Regions from separate parts of the Paenibacillus sp. V4I7 genome, predicted to be linked through region 1. Evidence: riboswitches for the same ligand, from Rfam matches in the RefSeq annotation. Region 1 holds a riboswitch; the other holds the start of a gene.
The links. A riboswitch is a leader RNA that binds a small molecule or an ion and turns the genes downstream of it on or off. The one in region 1 is predicted to bind cyclic di-GMP.

Region 1 (7,935 bases):
GTCTGGAATCTCGATTGACGCTGCTATTAGTTCTGCAGCAGCTTCCTGTTCTATCGTCGCTGGATGCGAATCCTCGAGCAGTTCGAGCAACGCGGCAGGCTCAATGCCCGCCACGACAGCTTCAGCCTGATTGTCTTCACATTTTTCTACGGGATGTTCGTGTTCGATCACACTTGGCTTATCCTCGAATTCGATAGGAGTTTGATCCTCTGAATGTGCCGTAAGGTCTTCCTTGCTAGCCGAAGGTGCAACGCCGAGATGGGGTTCTGCATGAGTTTGGATCATTTCAATTAAACGGACGGGGTTGAAAGGTTTCATTAAGTAACCTTTAGCCCCGGCTTCAAGCGCATCGAAAATCAAATCCTGCTGATTGCTGGCCGAGCAGATCAACACGACGGCGTCGCGATCGAGCTTAAGAATTTCCTTAATGGCATCGATGCCATTCATTTCAGGCATCGTTAGATCCATCAGGACGATATCCGGAATCAGTTCTTCATACAGCTTAATAGCTTCTCTACCGTTAGTCGCTTCTCCAACCACTTCATAACCATTCTGCTTTAAGCAATCGGCAGCCATTTTGCGCATGAATTGGGTATCATCAACAATAAGAAATCGGTAAGACATCCTAGTTCCCCCTTAGAATTGGATTGCTGTCAATCGATCGTTTTTAACACTTCTTCGACGGTAGTGATGCCTTCACGAACTTTGAGTAGCCCATCGTACAATATCGTTTTGTAGCCGATTTGCACTAAATGGTTTTCGATTTCCTGGATCGGACGTTGCCCAGTAATGAGCTCGCGCAGCTTTCCGTCAATAAGCAGCACCTCCTGTAGGGCAACCACACCTCGATAACCGGTATCGTTGCATACTCTGCAGCCAGTCCCTCGAGTCACGGTTAATTTGCCGCTGATCTGGGTGGATACCAAGGTTCGGAAATTGCCGATAATTCCTTTTCCGTTCTTCTGATCATCCGAATGCAGAACTGCATGAGCTTCAAATAGCTTGATTTCATCTTCGGTAGCGGGCAAGGATTGAGCGCATTGACGGCATATTCGCCTTACCCAACGCTGAGCCACAATGCAGGAAAGCGAAGCGCTGAGCAGGTGCGAGTCTTTATTCATGTCCATCAGCCGGCTTATAGTCTTGACTGCACTGCTGCCATATATGGCACCGAGCACAATACGGCCGGTGAGGGTCGTCCTTATTGCCATTTCAATCGTTTCCGCATCATGGATATCACTGACCATGACGACGTTCGGATCCTGACGCAATACCGACCGAAGCACATGAGCAAAAGTCAGGCCGAGCTGTTCGTTCACCTCCACCTGTGTAATTCCCGGCATTCTGAGCTCTATTGGATCTTCGATGGTTATGATTCTATGGTTTTCGTTTGTCAGTCGAGTGAGGATCGAATATAACATGGAAGTTTTCCTGCTGCCTTCCGGCCCGCAAATCAAGATCATGCCGCTTGGCAGTCCAAGCGCTTTTTCGAATTTTTGCAAATTGGTTTCACTGAACTCAAGCTCGGAAATGGCTAGTTGAGGTTCAGAATTATCTGTCAAGCGAAGAAATAGGCTTTCGCCGTTAACACTTGGCAGGGTGGATACGCGTATATCCAACTGCTTGTGGTCAACCTTAATCTGAAAACGGCCGTTTTGTGGCAGCCGCTCTTCAGAGGCATTTAGATTGGCTAGAAGTTTGATGCGTTTGAACAACGTTTCATGCATGTGTTTAGAAAGCGTTTTCTTATTTTTGAGCGAACTGTCAATTCGGTATTTGACTATAAGCCCGTCTTCATGCGGTTCGATATGAATGCCACTTGCTTGTTGATATACGCCGGCTTGAATGATTTCATTCAACGTTTCTACGGTTGTATCGACACCATAATATCGGTTGATGGCTTCTTCCATTTCGATTCGCATGGCTATAAACGGTTGAACACTCATACCCGTCGCCATTTGAATAGCTTTAATCGCCTCTTTATTTAAAGGGTCGATCATGGCCACCTTGAGTTTACCTCCGGCGCAGCTGATTGGAACGAGATGATACTTCCTGGCAATCGATTCATCTATGAGCTGGACTGTAGGAAGATCAAATATCGTTTCGTTGAGATTTACGACAGGTACGCCTAGTTGGAACTCCAGCGCCTCGACGAGCTGACGCTCGGTGATAAACCCAAATTCGGTCAGTATCCCCCCGAGCTTTTTTGGGTGACGCGTCTGTTCCTTAAGCGCCTGATCGAGCTGCTCCTCCGTAATAACGCCATTCATGACTAGAAGTTCGCCAATGCGCATGTGCTCCTCCTTACTGAACGTATCTATTTAATGAAAAATAAAAAACCAAGCTGCTAGAGCGGCCCGGCTTTCATGCCATCGTATCTCGATGGGTTAGAACCGTGGCTTTGCGTCCCCGGCTTTCGCGCGGGTTTGCCTTTTATCATTCACTTGGATTACAGGATTCGTCTAACCATATAATTCGACATGAATAATAACATTCTGTAAGTTTATTTAAATTCCTTCCTTGCACTAGTCGTACTATTTTCCTAATTTTCAGCATTTTTTTTTGGTTCGGATGTAGGTCCAGCCTAAAAAAAATCCTGCCTTTCAAAGCCTATGAATTTATGGGAATGACATAAAACAAGGGGTTTTCTCCTAAATGATGGAATAGCGTTATCACTTTATACCCACAATAAATAGTAGGAGAACTATAAGAGAAGGTGTCTTTTGGCATGAAAATGAGTTATCTAAATTGTTAGAAAATTGGGCTTTTTGGTGGATACCTAAAAATCAAGTCGAATTCTATGATGAAAGCATCACAACGAATTCCAAGCGGAACATCGCATCTGGAATCTCGACAAAGGCAAAACCGGTGAAAACCGGCGACGCAAAGCTATAGGGGCTAACGCACGACAAAACGTGTCAAGCCAGCCAGCTGCCGAAAGAGGAAGGGCGTTTGTTTTGCTGTGCATATACAGCAGCAACCCCACCTTTCGGGAAAGGTGGGGTTTTTATTTGGCATAAGGGGGTCAAGACTGTTTGAGGCTGGTGAATACGAATACGGGCGAAACGATAGCCCAGCAGGTGATGGAGGCCAAAACCTTTGGTCGCAGACTACGTGGGTTGCTCTTTACAAAGCGACTTTCCAGCGGGTTATGCCTTCACATCGAACCGTGTAGATCGGTACATACCTTTTTCATGCAATACGCGATTGATGTGGTTTATCTGGATAAACAGCATCGTGTCGTAGGCGTAGAAGAGCAGTTGAAGCCGGGACGCGTTGGCGCTGTATTCAAAGGAACGACTTCAGTGGTGGAACTTCCCGCAGGCAGTATCGGCCTTACCCGAACGACCGTCGGTCAAACGGTCCAATTTATTTAAAAACCGAGGAGGAAATTAAAATGAAAAACAAAATCAAAGGTCTTTTAACAGAAGAGCAAGGACAAGGGATGACAGAGTACGGATTGGTTCTGGGTGTAATTGCGGTGGGTGTAGTTGGCATTCTGTTTGCATTAAAAGGGAATATTCTTACACTCTTCAACAGAGTGAACAATGATGTCTCGAATGCAGCTACTCGCACTTAATAAAATCAGCCTTCTTGTATGGAAGGGAACTATATGATGACAGCTAAATTAGTAGACTTGTATACAAATGAGCAAGGCCAAGGTATGACAGAGTACGGCTTGGTACTTGGCGTTATTGCGGTGGGTGTAGTTAGTATCTTATTTGGTATAAAGTTGGAGGTTTACAGCCTCTACGATAAAAGTGTTCGCGTCATCGAGCAATCAGCCAGAACAGTAGGACTTCTCGATTAAAAAAGGAGTGAAATGATTAAGGTGAGCAAAATCAAAAATCTTTTGGTTGAAGAACAGGGTCAAGGGATGACAGAGTATGGTCTGGTTCTTGGGGTTATCGCGGTTGGTGTAGTTGGTGTTTTGTTTGCACTGAAGGGTAATATTCTCACACTCTTCAACAGAGTCAACCAAGATGTAGCAAATGCGACTAATGGTACTCCATAATAACAGCGGTTGTCTTTTATATTAACGCTCCAATGAAGAGGGTCTTACGTTTTACGGAACGTAGACCCTTTTTATAAAAACATTCTTGGGAGGCAGGTATGGTTGTAGTTGACAGTTTGCTCATTATCATTCTCGCCATCTGCGTATTCACCGATCTGAAGTCACGCAAGATTTACAATGCAGTCACTTTACCAGGCACTGTAATCGGTTTCATGCTGCTAAGCGCATCTGACGGCTTTCCTGGTTTTGTGGATGGTGTACTAGGCTTTGTTGTGGGGTTCGGTATCCTTTTGATTCCATATCTGTTAGGAGGAATGGGTGCCGGCGACGTGAAGCTGCTCGGGCTTGTCGGCGCATTCAAAGGCGTAACATTCGTGCTGCTTGCTTCCGTCTACATGGCATTAATCGGCGGTGTGATCGCACTTGCACTCCTCCTATTACGTAAGGGTGTTATCGAGAGACTCAAGCAAGTTATTTTCTCGGTAGTGCTGCTAAGATATGGGATGAAAATATCTTCTGCTATGAAAGATGACGCCTTTACGGCAGCATTTCCGTATGGTGTTGCGATTGCAGGAGGTGCGGTATTAAGTCTTTGGCTTAGAGGGTGGGGGATTTTATGATCAAAGATGAGGGAGGGCAGTCGCTGACGGAGTTTGCCGTTATTCTTCCTATTTTTTTATTGCTGGTATGCGGTATCTTCGATTTCGGCCGATTGATGTATGCCTATATGAACATGAACAACGTTGCACAAGAAACGGTGAGGTTAGGCGGATTTGATAGGACAGATTTAGAAATCGAAACGTTCGCTAAAAAGTATGTGCATCTTGGCGATTCAAACTTACTTAGAGTTGACATCTCGCCAAAAGAGCCCAATCGCCATTCCGGCGACTATGTTACCGTTACCTTGGAATACCCATACACGTATATGACACCCATTATTTCTAAGCTGCTTCCGGCTCCGACCGTTAAAGCCGCTTCAACGATAAGAGTGGAATAGGGGGCTAGTCATGAAACTTAGTTTGATTATTGAAAAGCTAAAGCGCCTCATGGTGCGACAGGATGGAAATGTCGCCGTACTGGCGGCATTCGTATTGACTGCATTATTGGGTATGACGGCGGTCGTAATAGAAGGAGGTAAGGTATATGTCGTCAAAATGCACCTCCAGAAGATGGCGAATACGGCCGTTCTGTCAGGTGCACAAGAACTGACCACGACGGAGAATAATGTTCGCGATGTTGCGAATCAAATTCTAAGCATCCATGGAGAAACGGCAAGTTTAATCGATTTATCTGTCACCATGAAAGACAGGACAACCGCCGTTCTGAAGAAAGTTGTGGATGTGCCTCTGGCCAAAGTGATTGGATTTGATAAGGTGTCAATCAGCGTGAAAGCAACGGCGAAGATTGAGGCCATGGGGGCTGCTACTGGAGCGGCGCCGATTGGCATCGATGAATCCGTACAGCTGCATTATGGTCAAACCTATCGCCTTAAAGTTGACGAAGCGGAGGCCACGACCGGTAACTTCGGTATCATTACACTGGGAACTAAAGGCGGCTCCGATACCTACGAGATAAATCTGACTAATGGTTATAAAGGAATGGTCTCAGTCGGTGATGTGATCGATACGGAAACAGGGAATAAAGCCGGAGGGACACGTGATGCTGTACAGGCAAGAATAAATAGGAGCCCTTACACACCTGGTGATATGAGTCACCTCGATGACCCGCGTATTCTGCTTGTCCCGGTGTATAAGCCACATAACTATACGGGTGGACAAATCAAAAAGATTGAAATTACCGGATTCGCCTACTTCTATCTAAGCGAACCCATGGATTATAACACGAAAGAAGTCATAGGCGTATTTATCCAAAGACCCGGCATAGGATTTGTTAAACCAGGGGCAGTAGACCGCGGTGCATATGTTATTAAACTAACTGAGTAGGTGGCATGACAACCATGAGATCAAAAATCATTTTTATTGCGGCACTCATAATGGGACTAGTAACAACCTTTCTTTTCTTTAACTATATGAAGCAGTACAACCAAACGACGACAGTAAGCGAGAACATGGTCGAAGTTGTTGTCGCTAAGCAGCAGATTCAGAGAAATCAACAAATCCAATCCGGTATGCTTGAAGTGAAGATGGTTCCCTCCCTGGGTCTACATCCTCAGTCGATGAAGTCAATAAAAGAAGCAGAAGGCAAATTCGCAGACGCTTCCATTGAGACAGGAGAAATTCTTCTCAGTCATCGTGTTAAAGCAAGTAAAGATGAAGCCGCTATCGTAGCGAAGAAAGTACAGAACGGATATCGTGCTGTTTCGGTAGGCGTTAATATTGTGCAATCGGTCTCGAATTTGATCGAGCCGGATGATTATGTGGATGTTCTAGTTACGATTCCTCCGAAGGAAGGAATGGATAAGCAGCTTGAGGCATCCACGGTACTGCTCAGTAATGTACATGTCCTTGCAGTCGGCAGACGGATGGTCGAAACAGACAAGGAACACCCCTATGCGGAATATGCCACTGTAACCGTAGAAGTAAAGCCGGAAGATGTACCGAGACTTGTTAACGCAGCTGATCGTTTTAAAATTGGCTTAGCTTTATATTCAAGAGTCGTTCCTGCAGCTGAGAAGAAATAATATTTAACGTTAAATACCAATGAATGGAAGGAGGCAACTCTCATGTCCGATGAAGAACAAACTGTTGTAGAGCAAGTACGGAGTAAGCGGGGAGAAATGATTGCCATCTGCAGCGCGAAGGGCGGCATAGGAAGGACAGCGCTGGCTGTTAATCTTGCTGTCGCCTTATCCAAGAACTACTCGAAGAGCAACAACATTCAAATCTGCATCCTAGATGCGGATTTTCAATTCGGTGATGTATGTTTAGCCATGGATCTCCATCCTACGTTCACCATTAAAGATGTAATGGACAGTATCGATACCATGGATAAGCACACGTTGGCGAGCTACCTGATTAAGCATAACAGTGGGGTGAAGGTGCTGGCCTCGCCGGATCGTCCCGAATATGCAGACCTTGTAACTCCAGACAATCTGGACAAGGTGTGTGATTTACTGCTTTCACAATATGATTATGTCATTGTAGATACACTTTCCGGGTTTTCAGGAAAAACATTGCAAGTAATCGAGAGAGCGGACTCCGTATTAATGGTTACAACCCTTGAGATGACAGCAATAAAAAGCACCAAGCTGATGATGGAAACTCTTATACTGCTTGGACTGCGGGATAAAATGAAGCTTGTCGTGAATCGGTCCACCATGGAGAGTGTGATTAAAGTCTCCGACGTACCGGAGTTGCTGAATGAGGAAATGCCTTTCTACGTGCCCAATGAGTTCGAACTGGTATGTCAGTCGATGAATGACGGCATACCGGTTGTCTTGAAGAATAGTAAATCGGACGTTGCAAAATCGGTGTACAAGATTGCAGAGCAGCTCATCCAGCGACGTGAAATCAGCGTATTTAAGCCAAAAGAGCCTTCGTTCATTCGAGGAATCCTGCATCGAGCGATAGGGAGCACATCCATTTTTTAAAGAAAATGAACCCAACTGGAGGAGTCCATCATGAGTTTACTTGAGAAACTGCAGGCGAAATCGGGGTATCAGCAGCTTGAAGCTGCGCAAGCGGAATCTCAGGACGCACCAGTCGCAGCGGAGAAATTGGAGAAGAAGGATTTAATGGCCACGTTCCGCCGCATCCGTGGTACGGAGCAGCCGCAGAAGGAACAGCGCGAGCAGATGAGCAAGCAGCATGAATTGAAGAATCGGCTGTACAAACAGATTTTCAGTGAGCTAAAGGATGACAATGTCGAGGAAATTATTCCGAAGCTCGATGCCATGGCCGTCGAGATCATGAAAGAAGACGACTCCTTCCGGGGGAAGGTGGATCGCAAGAAAGTCATTG
Region 2 (7,935 bases), 280 kb from region 1:
ATCAACCAGAGGTGAATACATGAACTTGCGGCCAATTGATATTGCCAGAAAACTTAAGCTAAGTACAAGTGCCTTAAGGAATTATGAAACGAATGGACTTGTTCCTCCTACGCAGCGTTCATCCAGCGGTTATCGGATTTACACCGAAGAACATATTGCTTATTTCGAGTGTATTCAAGCTATGGCACCAGGGTTTGGAATGGATGTAACATCCGAGGTTCTTCGGAAAATTCAATTAAAAGAAGTAGATGCTGCCCTTTGGTTGGTAAACGACAGACAGGCCGGTCTCCATCGCGATAAAACGTTGGCAGAGAGGAATATTCAAATTCTAGAGACCCAGGAACCTGACACCAGCCTCGATTCAAACGCAAAGAAAGAATGGATGACCATCGGAGAAGTTTCAGCGGAAACGTCCATCCCAAGCTCAGCCATCCGACACTGGGAAAAGGTGGGGCTCATTACCTCATCACGAGATCCAGAAAATGGCTACCGCCTATTTAGTCGATCTCAAATGCGTAAAATTTTGCTGCTTCGCGCTTTACGACCAGCCGTTTATTCAGTAGATCTTGTTGATCTCAAGCAAGCCATTGCTGAGATGGATGTTCATGATGTGGAACATGCCAAAAAGATCGCTCAGGATTCCTTAAACTATTTAGTCAAAATCAACAAAGAGCAGCTTCGCGGCATGTCCTATTTATATCGGCTGTGCCGATTGTTGAATTTGCTCGATTAAAAAAGGCTTTGACTGAGATAAGCGCTTCTTCTGAGCCTATCCGCTAATACTCCATTGCTCTTTACTGGTTTAAGCGCGGAAACCGACTTCTCAGCCTACACATTTCAGCGTCACCGAACTTTGACTTACTACAGACTCGGAAACCAAACCTATTCCAGTCTGTTTCAGCTATAGCTCAGAAACCAAGTAATCCCCTTTGGCGTATGCTCGCGTACACATCAAGCAAAAACGCCACCCTAGCGGCATGCCCGGATCGGCAAGTGCTACTAGAGTGGCGCAAAAACATCCTTTAAACCGTGAAAAACTCTTATACCACTTTGGCTAAGTAGGCATCGAGCTGATCGAACGTTCCGCCGAAGCCTTGTTTCATGGAATCATACATACCCTCAAAGAACTTATGTTCTTCCTCAGTTGCATTGATAGGGCCTCCACGCATGATCAGTGTGGTTTTTCCTTCATTTTCAGTAAAAGATAACTTATTCATTATTTCCAGCGGAAAGTTTTCGCTGAATGGTGCTCGGATAATGTTAGCCTCTGCATCGGAAAAGGAATTTACGTAGACAAGTTTCTCAGGAGAATTAATTTCATGGTAGACAAACTTACCCCACATTTCAAAGCCTTCAGCCGATTTCATAGAATAGTGGAAGCTGCCGCCTGTGCGAAGATCTAAGGTGTGTACACTTAATTCGAAGCCTGTTGGTCCCCACCAGTGAGCTAAATGTTCAGCCTCAGTCCAAGCTTTGAAAACGAGTTCGCGTGGGGCATTGAAGATACGAGTAAGAACCAACTCGCCTCCTTCTAAAGTTACATCGTAGTTATTCCCTGATTTTTCTTGTGTCATGTCTAATCCTCCAATTCAAATTGTTTTTTCTTTTCCTTCTCTAACATTTGCTGCAAATAATCGTCCAAGCGATCGAATCTCTCTTCCCACATACGGCGAAAAGAGTCTAGCCAGCCATCCAGCTCTTTGAATGACTGAAACTGCAACTTATAGATTCTTTTATTCGCTGACGGTTGTACCTCGACAAGCTCTGCATCACTAAGCACGCGGAGATGCTTGGATACTTGCTGCTGCTGGAGCTCAAGCCGATCCGCTATTTCCCCGACGGTAAGAGGGCCGTCACGCAGAAGCTTGACAATGTGCAAGCGGTTTGGCTCGGCAAGAGCACTGAAAGTCTTATTTATAAACATAATATACCCCATATGGAATATTCCTGTCAAGGAATATTTAATAAATGAAATCGCTGCTTCGTGAAAAAACAAGAAAGACTATCATACCGGCATTCTTTCACATATAAACGTTTGTTAGTATATTCCAAGATTCATTTTGTATGCGATTCAAGCTTTTCTTATTTCTTTACCCATTTTATCTTGCTTATTTTTTGGCACTCTGTCCGCCTTGTTCATCATTCTTTTTGCCATCAATGCCGCTTCTTCCGTTTCCTTTTGCAAACTGTGAATGTTTATTTGCACGCCTGCTGCCGTTAACTGAACATGAATATCATCATTGTAAATAGCGTACTATACGTTTCTCTCATAAGGGTGAGTTTATCGTTATTCACATCCTATCAAAATGAGGAAATTTAATACGAGACGTATATAAATCATAGAATTGGTCGAATCTAGTAGCTATAACTCTATTATTTTTTATGAGGAGGAAATACTATGTTTCGTAAAATTCTTTATGTTACTTTGACGCTTCCGTTGCTGCTTTGTTTGTGGCAGGTGCAACCCGCCTATTCGTACCCTGAAAGTGAAGATGGGGGGGGATTACCTCCTACGTATAGTATGGCAAGAAATGCAGGTCCTATGGAAGAAGCCGCTCAAGCTGAGCTTGTTCAGCCTAAGACGCAGTATCAAGTGGACCGAGGAGATACACTGTACAAAATTGCTCGGGATTTTGGCATATCAGTAGATGCCCTTATTAGCTCTAACGATATTCAAAATCCGAACCAGTTAACGATTGGTCAAAGTTTAACGATTCCGATGGGTGATGCAGAGATTGGTTTACCTAATGGTCAAAAGAAAATCATCAAAAAAGTATTGAACACAACCCTCACAGCTTATACGGCTGGTGTTGAATCAACAGGTAAAAAGGCCTCCCATCCCATGTACGGCATCACATTTAGTGGTCTAAAAGCAAAAGAAGGACGCACGATCGCCGTGGATCCTGCTGTAATCCCTTTAGGATCTACAGTGTTCATTGATGGCATCGGCATTCGCAAAGCGGAGGATATTGGTTCTGCTATTCGCGGTTCGAGAATTGATGTATTCATGAATGATTTAAGTGAAGCACAAGAATTCGGCGTAAAGAAGAATGTGAAAGTCTATTTACTAGACAAAGAGAATGTTTAAATCGATAGGCAATTTAATAGGGCTTAGGGTCAACCGGAATATCCGGTTGGCCTTTTTTGTGTGAAAGCACACACTTTGCGTAGGTATTTCCTCTTTTTTGTAGAAAAGTGTTGAATTATGAAATAATGTGGATTAATATGGAAAACAGTCAGTTCTAAAAGACTAGTTATAATGAGTAAAAATACCTAATAACCAAGCGATAATGAACAAAGGCAAATCCATCGAAAGGTGGAGACGCAAAGCCACGGGTCTAAGCCATGAGTCACAACTCATGGGATGATAGCCGGGTTGCTCTATTGAGCTTGGTTTTTTGTGTTATTTAACATGGAGATTGAGAAGGAGCGAGTGCGTGTGAGGTTTATAGGATAAACTTCGAAGGAGATTTCGTAGAAGGAAAGATGGGTAAAGGCACTTACTATGATAGGAATGGTAAGGTAATTGTCCAGGGGCAGTAAGTTTGACGTGATGAGTCTAAATGACTAGTAGTAAAGTAAATCTACCTAAGTACCAAGCAATAATGAACAAAGGCAAATCCGTCCGAAAGGCGGAGACGCAAAGCCACGGGTCTAAGCAAGGGCACTTCCTTGTACGGGCTACCTACATTCCTTTTGGAGTGGCTTTTTTATTGCCTTTATATCAAAGTAAAAGAGAGGAAGATTGTATGTTGGCGAGGTTAATAGGAAAAGTTGCATTTATCGTTATGTTTTTGACCGTTCAATTCGTATCTTTCTCAGGTTTAGCGCAAGCAGAAAACCAACCATCCTTACGTGACATTAATGGATATTGGGCAGAGGATGCCATAAACGAATGGATCGGTAATGGATTGATTTCGGGCTATGCCGATCAAACCTTTCAACCCGATAAAGTCATTACCAGGGCGGAATTCATATCGCTTGTCAACAAGGCGTTTGAGTATCTCCATAAGGATGACCAAACCTTCAAAGATGTTTCTCAGGAGAATTGGTTCTATAACGATGTAGCCAAAGCAAAATATGCCGGCTATATTTCTGGGTTCGATGACGGCACCTTCCGTCCAGATCAACCGATTAGCAGAGAACAGGCTGCCAAAATCATCTATCCACTTATGCAATTAGAAGATGTGTTACCAAAGAGCGATACGCGAACGTTTCACGATGAGCAGCAAATGTCTGACTGGAGCAAGCCTTATATAAAAGCAGTCGCCTCGGAGGGTTATCTTAAAGGGTATCCTGATCAGAGCTTCCGTCCTCAGAAATCCATTACAAGAGCAGAAGCCGTAGTGATGCTAGATAATGCCGTAGGGCAGCTGATCCATGAGCCTGGAACTTATACTCCAAAAGCTGATGTTGAAGGAAATATGACAGTCAACAGCGGCGGTGTCACTATAAAAAATGCTGTGATCAAAGGCGACCTCATCTTGGCAGCGGGGATAGGGGAGGGGGAAGTGTTCCTTGATCACGTGACAGTAAAAGGAAGAACGATTGTGAATGGGGGCGGAGAAAACAGCATTGAAATTCAAGATTCGACCCTCAATCAGATGGTGGTTCAAAAGGACTTCAGCAGAGTCAGAGTTTTTGCTAAAGGCTCTACGAGTATAAGTCATACCATTATAAAATCGGGTGCGAAATTAGAACAAGAGCAAGGAAACGAAGGCTTCCAATCCATTTCCGTGCAAGGAACGACTGTGAATGATGTCGTTCAATTAGTAGGGACATTTGTGAAAGTTGACCTGAAGTCGATGGTAACCGTCGAGATTTCCAGTCAATCCGTTGTCACCTTGCTTGAAACGCAAGCAGGTTCGGAAGGCTCAGGAATCAAGATGCTGGGCAATGCCATATTGGAGCAGATCATTTTGCAAGCAGCCGCGAAGGTGACGGGAGAAGGATCAATCCTTAATGCGGTGATTAATGTGGAAGGCGTAAGCTTTGAACAAATTGTAAAGAAATATACACTTGCCGATCTGGTGAAGCTCGTCGTAATTGGCGGGAAGGAAGTAACAGGAAACTCTCCTGTTCCGAATGAGGACAACCCGAGAGAAGATGTACCTCCTGGACAGCCACCGGCTACTGAGCCGGGTAATGTAGTGGATATTAATGCTGCCTTTATCATACAGGACAAGGTATACACACTGTACCCATCCATCGCAGATTATTCGACGGTTCAATGGGACGTTTCGAACACGGTTACACAGGATACATACCAGACCGAATATACCGGGACGTTAGAAGACGTAGGGATCTACAGCATTATAGGCGGATCGGTTTCTCCAGCTCCGTATAACGTAACCAATCGAAATTCAACACAGCATTATTCCGGGCTTCTGTTATCCAGCATTGCGGTTAGCGAAAGCGTGTATGCTCAGGTTTATTATGGTGGCAACGAGATGATTTCTTATCAAATCAATGACAGTTACACGGTCCATGATCTAGGTAATCAGCTGCCGGGACAAGCGGTGCCACTCACTGCAGGGGATAACCTTACGCTCGTTTACGGAAGTCAGTATCTTGTTTTTGCAACATGGAACGGAAGCGACTGGGAACTTGATGGGATTTATGATCAACTAGAGTCGCCAATTGGTCTAAAGGCATCGACAGTATCGAATAGGGAGATCGCTTTGGAATGGAATCCAGTTACGAATGCAACCCAGTATCATATTTATTACAGCGCAACTGCTGATGGCGAGTTTGTGCCCTTGGAGGATCAAAACGGTCAACCGATTACGGTAACCGGAACGACCTATGTCGATAGCACGAATCTTCCACATACGACAAGATATTATGTCGTTACATCAGCAATTGATGAAATTGGCGTGGAATCCGGACCAAGCAGCATTGCTTTTGCTACAACTTATTATAATGCACACATAGCTCTGGATTTTGAGATTACGGATACGTGGCAACATCCGTCGGAGCCAATCCTCTATATCACAGATAAAACGAACAAGAAGCTTTACCGCGTCAATTACGAAACAGGCGATAAAGCCTCCATTTCCTTTGACCTTGAACCGGAGAGTCTCACATATGCAGATGGTAAAATCTACGTTTCCTTGCTAAAAGCGGAACATTCTTCCTATACGTATATTTTACAGCAACAAGGTGCAATTGCGGTTGTGAATGCGGCCACCTTTATGCTGGAAGGTACACATAATATTGCGATTGACCCCTATGATGTCGCAGTCGTTTCCGGTTATCTCTACGTGTCATCCGGTTCAGGGCAGTGGACGAAGATCAAGTCATATGATTTGAACACCTTTGCGGAGGTGGGTTCAAGCGATATTCGGCAAGCGAGTTATATCCAAACGCATCCTTTATGGAATAAGCTCTATACGATCACAACGGATTCGTCACCGAGAGACCTTAGCGCATATAATGTAACGAACGGACAATACGTCGAGCCATCCTATCCAGGCGGTTACGATTCGCCGTACCATGGCGATTACGCAATGTCGACGAACTTCACCATTTCTCCGGACGGTGCCTACATCTTTAACGGTTCCGGCAACGTATTTATGGCAACAAGCAATAAGTACGACGATATGAAATATGTATACGGACTTGGACAAGCATATGACGGTATTACCTTTGATCAGTCGAACAAGAATTTCTACACAGCTAAGAACAATGCGGTACAAGTCTATGATTACAGCAATTTTAATAAAAGCGGGCTCTATCACTTGGATGGTACAGCCAAGAATGTATTTAATGGTACCGATCGATTGATTGCTGTATCTACGCTAGCCGGAAAGAATATCGTCGAAATCGTAGAAAAGAATTCAATCGAAGCGATTGCCCCTGTTGCGGTGCCTGGTGTCCAGTTGGACGGCAGAGTTGTCGACATTGCTTACGATTCCGTAAATAAGAAAGCTTATGCCATCGACGAAGCGTTCCGCAATCTATATGTGGTTGATCTTCAAACACAGAAGATTGTAAACACGGTCAAGCTTCCATATCGTCCGGCCGGACTTACTATATCGGAAAACGGTTCAAGTCTCTTTATCGTGAATGATGATCTAAATAAGCTCATAACGGAAGTGCGCCTATCTGATTTAGAAGTTGCAAGGCACTTGACTTACACGTCAACTGTTGATTCCGGTGACATCGCTCATAGACATATCTACCATAAATCTGGGATTCTGTATGTTGTGATGGGTGATTGGGAGCCGACGCTGCTGGCGTTCAATTCGACTTCCTTTGCAGCCGTAAACTACGGAACTGTGATCAAAGGGGTTGGCGATCTGGCTTTCTCCAGCGATAAGAGTACATTCTTTACATGGTATCAGTCTGGCTGGAATGCAGGAAATGCCGGCTCCAACGTATTGGCATATTCCGTTAGTGGCAATAGCGTAACCAAATCGGGCCAATCCAGCCTAAGTTACCCTAACTTCTTGAGAGATCCCTTGGATACTCCGGTTCTATTGTTGAAAGGTCAAGGGAAGCTGGTCGTAAAGAATAAGGTCCTTGATCTTAATAATGTTACGCAGGTAATCAGTACATTGCCAGAACCGATTTATGCAGCGAGTGCTACTGGAGAGCTGCTGGTTGGTAAAAATGGAATATACAGTGCAGTGACCTATCAGAAGGTTGATACTTTGGCGCTGGGGACAGCAACGGAAATCTTCTTTGATCAGAACGGAATGCTGTATTATTACGTAAATGGTGCGTTATTGTCTATACAGAAGTAAAGTAATAATGACTCGTGCGTGTATCTGTCCAGTTCGAGTAATTGTGAAAATTCCAGTTAATCTGTTTATTCAACTAAACTGATTGTTATATGGGATCATCCAGTTATAACTGGTTGATCCTCTGGAATAACTGGTTTACAGCGGCCTCTTCGGCATTTTATCGAAGTGTTGCAGCAACGGGGCAGGA

Region 2: it holds a riboswitch for cyclic di-GMP, as region 1 does, so the genes downstream of both, QFZ80_RS31140 (S-layer homology domain-containing protein) here and QFZ80_RS30005 (DUF192 domain-containing protein) in region 1, are expected to answer to the same signal.

What each region holds. Positions count from the first base shown of each region.
Region 1 covers NZ_JAUSZD010000002.1:6,375,201-6,383,135, reverse strand. Annotated here, with positions in the region: partial or broken gene QFZ80_RS30015 (response regulator) at 277-624, opposite strand; gene QFZ80_RS30010 (GspE/PulE family protein) at 654-2,294, opposite strand; cyclic di-GMP riboswitch class I at 2,349-2,441, opposite strand; cyclic di-GMP riboswitch class I at 2,849-2,939, shown strand; gene QFZ80_RS30005 (DUF192 domain-containing protein) at 3,045-3,377, shown strand; gene QFZ80_RS30000 (Flp family type IVb pilin) at 3,398-3,580, shown strand; gene QFZ80_RS29995 (Flp family type IVb pilin) at 3,614-3,811, shown strand; gene QFZ80_RS29990 (Flp family type IVb pilin) at 3,833-4,015, shown strand; gene QFZ80_RS29985 (A24 family peptidase) at 4,114-4,635, shown strand; gene QFZ80_RS29980 (TadE family protein) at 4,632-5,012, shown strand; gene QFZ80_RS29975 (pilus assembly protein TadG-related protein) at 5,023-5,958, shown strand; gene cpaB (Flp pilus assembly protein CpaB) at 5,973-6,656, shown strand; gene QFZ80_RS29965 (CpaE/TadZ family protein) at 6,699-7,565, shown strand; gene QFZ80_RS29960 (TadA family conjugal transfer-associated ATPase) at 7,596-7,935, shown strand, end outside.
Region 2 covers NZ_JAUSZD010000002.1:6,653,844-6,661,778, reverse strand. Annotated here, with positions in the region: gene QFZ80_RS31160 (MerR family DNA-binding transcriptional regulator) at 20-733, shown strand; gene QFZ80_RS31155 (SRPBCC family protein) at 1,041-1,574, opposite strand; gene QFZ80_RS31150 (ArsR/SmtB family transcription factor) at 1,577-1,924, opposite strand; gene QFZ80_RS31145 (3D domain-containing protein) at 2,399-3,088, shown strand; cyclic di-GMP riboswitch class I at 3,290-3,384, shown strand; cyclic di-GMP riboswitch class I at 3,605-3,689, shown strand; gene QFZ80_RS31140 (S-layer homology domain-containing protein) at 3,750-7,748, shown strand.